DNA from 2 places in the Bradyrhizobium sp. P2_E8 genome. Region 1 is predicted to be linked to the other one. Evidence: riboswitches for the same ligand, from Rfam matches in the RefSeq annotation. Region 1 holds a riboswitch; the other holds the start of a gene.
What was found. A riboswitch is a leader RNA that binds a small molecule or an ion and turns the genes downstream of it on or off. The one in region 1 is predicted to bind cobalamin.
Positions count from the first base shown of each region.

Region 2: linked by a shared signal. The riboswitch ahead of AC1D00_RS12325 (TonB-dependent receptor) and the one ahead of AC1D00_RS03920 (DUF1636 family protein) in region 1 are both predicted to bind cobalamin.

Region 1 covers NZ_JBFUES010000039.1:1,271-4,476, forward strand. The annotation lists gene cobW (cobalamin biosynthesis protein CobW) at 1-948, opposite strand, end outside; gene AC1D00_RS03920 (DUF1636 family protein) at 945-1,319, opposite strand; cobalamin riboswitch at 1,416-1,635, opposite strand; gene cobO (cob(I)yrinic acid a,c-diamide adenosyltransferase) at 1,676-2,311, shown strand; gene AC1D00_RS03930 (cobyric acid synthase) at 2,323-3,206, shown strand, end outside.
Region 2 covers NZ_JBFUES010000171.1:3,615-6,820, forward strand. The annotation lists gene AC1D00_RS12325 (TonB-dependent receptor) at 1-1,927, opposite strand, end outside; cobalamin riboswitch at 2,035-2,229, opposite strand; gene AC1D00_RS12330 (class I SAM-dependent methyltransferase) at 2,684-3,206, shown strand, end outside.

The DNA.
Region 1 (3,206 bases):
GCCCCAGGGCTTGTCGAACTGGTGACGCACGCGCTCACCGACCGCCTGGAGCAGCAGGCGCATCGGCTTGCCCGCGACCGCGATGTAGCCCTTGACGCGCAGCACGTTCTGCTCGCGCGACAGGCGCTGAACCGAGGCGACCAGTGTGTCGATATCCGTGACCTCAGGAAGGTCGATTACCACTGAGGCAAAGTCGTCGTGCTCATGCTCCTCTTCGCCGTCGTGATGCGACGGGCGCGCGGCGAGATCATTCTCGGCGGCAGCACCGAGGCCGAGGATGACGCGGGCGTCGATCGCTCCATCAGTGATGGGGAGCATCGGCACGCGGCGCGGCATCTCGGCGGTGATGGCAGCCTTGGCCGCTTCGATCCCCGCAGCACCTGCGAGATCGGCCTTGGTGAGCAGCACGATGTCGGCGCRGGCGATCTGGTCCTCGAACACTTCCGACAGCGGCGTCTCGTGATCGAGATTTTCGTCCGCCGCACGCTGCGCTTCCACCGCGGCCGGATCCGGCGCAAAGCGTCCGGCGGCGACGGCCTCGGCATCGGCGAGCGCGATCACGCCGTCCACGGTGATGCGCGAGCGGATCTCCGGCCAGTCGAACGCCTTGAGCAAAGGCTTGGGCAGCGCGAGGCCCGAGGTCTCGATCAGGATGTGATCGGGCCTTACGGGCCGCGCCAGCAACAGTTCCATGGTCGGGATGAAATCGTCGGCAACGGTGCAGCAGATGCAGCCATTGGCGAGCTCGACGATGTTTTCCTCCGGACAATTGGCATCGGCGCAGGACTTCAGGATCTGGCCGTCGACGCCCTCGCTGCCGAACTCGTTGACGAGCACCGCGAGCCTCTTGCCGTTGGGATTTGCGAGAAGATGCTGGATCAGCGTCGTCTTGCCGGAGCCGAGAAAGCCGGTCACCACCGTGACAGGGACTTTTGCGAGCGAATTCATTCGGCGGCCTCCGGCACGACGGCAATGGGGGGAATGCGGGCAAGCGATTGCTTGCGGAAGATCTCGGGGCGGCTGCGCCAGGGCACGAGGCCGTCGGGCGCGGCCGCATAGGCGGCGGCGCCCGCGATCACGTCGCGCGCGTTGGCATCCGACAGGCGGCCATAGACATAGGACCAGCGGCCGGGCGCGCTCAGCGCGACCGAGCAACCCTGGTTACAGGCCGACAGGCATTCGACGGGAACCACATTGACGCCATCGGGCACGCCGGCCTCCAGGATCGCACCGTGAAGGCGCTTGCCCGGAGTGACTTCGCCCTCGCCAAGTGTCTCGCCGGCGCGGCAGGTAATGCAGACGTGAAGTGTGACGGTCATCGCCTCTTCCAGAATAAACAGCGGGAGGCGAAGAGGCCCACGAACCGGTCTTGCGAGGGTCCGTTTCCCCGTCGCGGAACACCCCGTCCGCCGGTCCAAAAATCGTCCGCGCTGGCAGGTCTCCCGGCTTGCGGAGCAGGGTTTTACCCTTCGATCCCCGCCTTCCCGATCCCGTTAGGGGTCAGTGGCCTCGGGCATCTCTCCGGTCACGGTCGCGGGGGCGGCTGCATTTTGGACCCAAATCTTGCCGATTCGGACCCTATCGCATTCCCTCTTCGCCTGTCATAGGACAGGAACCAACGCCGGGCCACCATTTGCCCCCGGCCGCCTCTTGTCAAGCCGAAGGACCAGGTACGATGACGCCTGAACCGGATACCCAAACGAGCGAGGAAACCGACGCCCGCCACGCCGCGAAAATGGCGAAGAAGAAGGCCGCCCGCGACAAGATCATGGCGACCAAGAGCGGCGAAAAGGGCCTCATCATCGTCCATACCGGCGCCGGCAAGGGCAAGTCGTCCTCGGCCTTCGGCATGATCGTGCGCTGCGTCGCCCACGGCTTCCCCTGCGCGGTGGTGCAGTTCATCAAGGGCGCCTGGGACACCGGCGAGCGCCGCCTGCTCACGGGTCATTTCGGCGATCTCTGCCAGTTCCACGCGATGGGCGAAGGTTTCACCTGGGAGACGCAGKACCGCGCCCGCGACATCGCCGCCGCACGCGCCGGCTGGGAGAAGGCGAAGGAGCTGATCCTCGATCCCAGCCTGCGCATGGTCGTGCTCGACGAGATCAACATCGCGCTGCGCTACGACTACCTCGATATCGCTGAGGTCGTCGAATTCCTCAGCACGCAAAAGCCTGAGATGACGCATGTCGTGCTCACCGGGCGTAACGCCAAGGACGAGCTGATCGAGATCGCCGACCTCGCCACCGAGATGACGCTGGTGAAACATCCGTTCCGCTCCGGCATCAAGGCGCAGGCCGGCGTCGAGTTCTGAAGACACACGCGATGGCGCGCGCATTGATGATCCAGGGGGCCGGCTCGGACGTGGGCAAGTCGCTCATCGTCGCCGGTCTTGCGCGCGCCTTCACGCGGCGCGGCCTGCGCGTGCTTCCCTTCAAGCCGCAGAACATGTCGAACAATGCGGCCGTGACCGTCGATGGTGGCGAGATCGGCCGCGCTCAAGCACTGCAAGCCCTCGCCGCCGGCGTCGAGCCACACACCGACATGAACCCGGTGCTCCTGAAGCCGGAGACCGATGTCGGAGCGCAAGTCATCGTGCATGGCAAGCGCATCGCAACTGCGCGTGCGCGTGACTATGCGGCGATGAAGCCACAGCTGATGGGCTCCGTGCTGGAGAGCTTCGAGCGGCTGAAGGCGCGGGCCGATCTCGTGCTGGTCGAAGGCGCCGGCAGTCCCGCCGAAGTGAACCTGCGCAAGGCCGACATCGCCAATATGGGCTTTGCCCGAAAGGCCGATGTGCCGGTTGTGCTGATCGGCGATATCGACCGGGGCGGCGTCATCGCCCAGCTCGTCGGCATCAAGACGGTGATCGACCCCGACGATGCCGCGATGATCCGGGGTTTTGTCATCAACAAGTTCCGTGGCGATCCCACGCTGTTCGACGACGGCTACAAGCTGATCGAGCAGAAGACGTCCTGGCGCGGCCTTGGTGTGCTGCCCTGGTTTGCGCGCGCCGGCGAGCTGCCGGCCGAGGACGCGCTGGGCCTCAGCGACGCGCGAAAGCCGGGCCAATGCAAGATCGCCTGTCTCGCGCTGTCACGGATCGCCAATTTCGACGATCTCGATCCGCTCAAGCTCGAACCCGGCGTCGATCTCGTGATGGTCCGTCCGGGTGAAGCGATCCCCGGCGACGTGAGGCTCGTCATCAT
Region 2 (3,206 bases), on a different contig from region 1:
CGAAGTCGTCATACTTCGCGCGCAGGAAGGCGGTGTTTGCATCTATTCGCCAGCCATAGTCGAGTAGGAATCCGACTGATGCTTCGATCCCACGCGATGATTGCTGGCCGACCTGGACGGTGAGCGAAGGAATGTTGGGATCGCGTGCCAGCAGGTTGTTCTTTACGATCTCGTAGCCGGCCAGTGTCCATTCACCCCGGCCGCCCCAGAACGATTGCTTGACGCCGATCTCGATCTGTTTGCCTGTGGCCAGATCGAAGTTCTTGTTTGCGGAGGACAGCGAGATGAGCCCTCCGACAGGGTCGACGGCCGTTGCATACTGGCCATAGAATGCGAGGTCCTTCATCGGTGTATAGACCGCACCGGCGCGCCAGGTTGTCGAGGAGAACGACTTCTCGAAGCTGTTGGCGGGCGTGACATGGTCGGTGCGCGTGATGGTCGGGTCATCCTGGCGGATACCGGCAATCAAGGATAGTTGCTCGGTCACCGACAGCCGGTTTTCGGCAAACAGCGCATACTGGTTGGTTACGCTGCCGTAACTGGGAATCGTGGCGTTCGGGCTGCTGAACAAGCCTGGAACGAAGTTGAACGGGTTGACGGACGATGAGCCGCCATAAGGCGAATTGTTGGTGTGGGTGAAATTGATGCTGTTGACGTCGAAGCCCGCCACGAACTCATTGGCCATGCCAAGGACGTGCCCGCGGAATTTCGCATCCAAGCGATTGCCGACTTGCTGCTGATCGTGAAAAATCTCGATGTAGCTGCTTCGATTGATCAGGCCGGTGGCGGGATTGTAGGCGTAGCTCTCGACGTCCTTCCAGTGCCTCTTGGAGTTCAGGTAGTAGAGCGTGTTCTGGATCGAGATGCCATCGGCAACCTGCCATTCGGTCTTCACCTGGTTCCAGCTATCCTGGTATCGGATGTGACTGTCGCTGACATTGTAGTTCTTGAACCGGAGAGATTCATTAAGTATGCCGTTGATCAACGGCGTTCCGAAGTACCGCGATGGGTTGCGGTCACCGTAGTCCGTGGACAGCGTCCAGGTGACGTCTTCGTTCTGCCTGATCTGGACCACGGCATGAAGCGCGACATTCGAGGTGTCGTCACGATCAACCCATCCGTCCGATATGTTGCCGGTGGCGGTGATCCGATAGGCCACGTCCTTGCTAACCGGGCCGCCGCTATCCACGGCAATTCGCCTCGTCATGTTGCTGTCCAGCGAGACCTCTGCCTGGTTGCGAGCGACCCACGACGGCAGTTTCGAAACGATGTTGATGGCGCCGCCGACCGCACCGGCGCCATACATCACCGACGCAGGGCCGCGCAGCACTTCGATGCGCTCAGTCGACCACGTGTCGAACGGAAAGGTCACCGTCCCGGCACCGATGTAGAGCTGGGTGCCGTCGTACAGCGTCATGACGGAGCCAAGGCCCGTGAAGCCGCGGGTATTGAACGAGACGCCGCCATTGCCGGGGGCCGGGCTCGCTGTGAAACCGGTCGCGTTTTGCGTCACCGCGTCCAGGATGTTCTGCTGGCCGCGCTCGGCGATGGTCTCGGCTGATATCACCTCCACGCTGGCCGGCGTCTGCAGTCGCGTGAGGCCGAGGCGGCTGCCGGCCGTGCTCGCACCGGTGAGGTTGAGCGTCGGTGCGGCGAACGCCGGACCCGTCGGGTTCACAGTCGGAGCACGCGAGTCGCCAGTTACACTTCGTTGTTGGCGTGAGCGCGCGGAGCGCATTGCATCGCTGCGTCGGGTGCTGCGGGCATTCGGCTGCCTCACTGGCGGCTGCACCACCACAGGGTCGAGCGTCTGGCCCGGCCTTTCGGACTGCGCCCAGCCGTCGGTCGACAGCACAAGGCAGGAGAATGCAACTGAACGGAGCAACGCGCAGCGCTGCCGTGGCGCGGAAATTTTACGGGAGGTCATCAATAGTCTCGCGATAACGTGGCACGTCACCGCGAACGCAGTTTGGCCGCTGCCTCAAGAGGAAGACAGCTCAACACTCATCAGGACACCCCGCCCAATGTGCTCGCGTGTGACCACGACTGACGGCAGGTCTCCTGGCTCGCGGGTCGCTGCCTGTCGCCGCCTTCCCAAGCCCGCAGGCCCAGTGGCTTTTGACGAAGGCTCGCCGCTTACAGTTGCGGGGGCAGCCACGGCGTTGGGGGATCCCCGCACCGTATTCCCTATTGATCTCCCGAAAGAGAACCGTCGCAGGCACCCTAATTTTATTTGCAAAGGACTGTCAACTGGCCATCGGGCTGCGGCGGAAAGCAGCGCGCTGTCCCGATCGCCCGACCGAGCGGGGATTGCCAAAGTCCTTAGCTGGCGACCACCCGGGGGCGGCCTTTCGTCTGTCTCGGGCCAAGTCAGGTTGTGGCCCAAACACGAAGTGCAGACGAAACGCCAATTTGTCGGCTCATAGGGGTAGACCGGAAGCAGACGGCGTGCCGCCTGAACGGCGCATTTTGACCCGCAACGGACATTAATGGCTTGACCCAATGCAGATCCATTGGGTTGATAGGATTTGCTTTCAGGTGCAATGGGTGGGCGTAAGCGCGAGGCGCACGGATGGAGTTGCCCGCTACACTGAACCTCATTGACTTGACGGTGAGCGCACATCGAGAGCTCACAAAACCCGGGCGACTGCGCCTCGACCGGTTGAGAAAGCCTGGCAGGGGCGTGACGGCACTGGTTTATGCAGCGACGCTCCTTGTGGCGTTTACTGCAGCTTGCGCATATGCCGCTGACATAGCTTATCTGGCTCCCCCCGGAGTTGCGGCAAACGAGTTTCCCTCACCACAGCGCCCTGTTGCACGGATTGTCAGCTCACGCCGCTCCGCCGAAGAGCGCCGCGACGCTCTCGATGAGGCCGGCCAGATCGCACGCGTTCTTGAACTGAAACCTGGCATGACAGTCGGCGACATTGGTGCAGGCAGTGGCTACCACACGGTCAGACTCTCGTACCTCGTCGGACCCGCCGGCTCTGTCGTTGCCCAGGAAGTCACGCGGGATTACCTCATAGAACTCGCCAGGCGAACAGAATCTCTGAAGTTGACGAACGTGCAATTCGCGCTCGGCGAACCACACGACCCGCGTCTGCCCGCTTCGTCGCTGGATGCCGCAATCCTTGTGCACATGTATCACGAGATAGCGCAACCCTATGCCTTCCTCTACAATCTCGCGCCCGCCTTGAAGCAGGGTG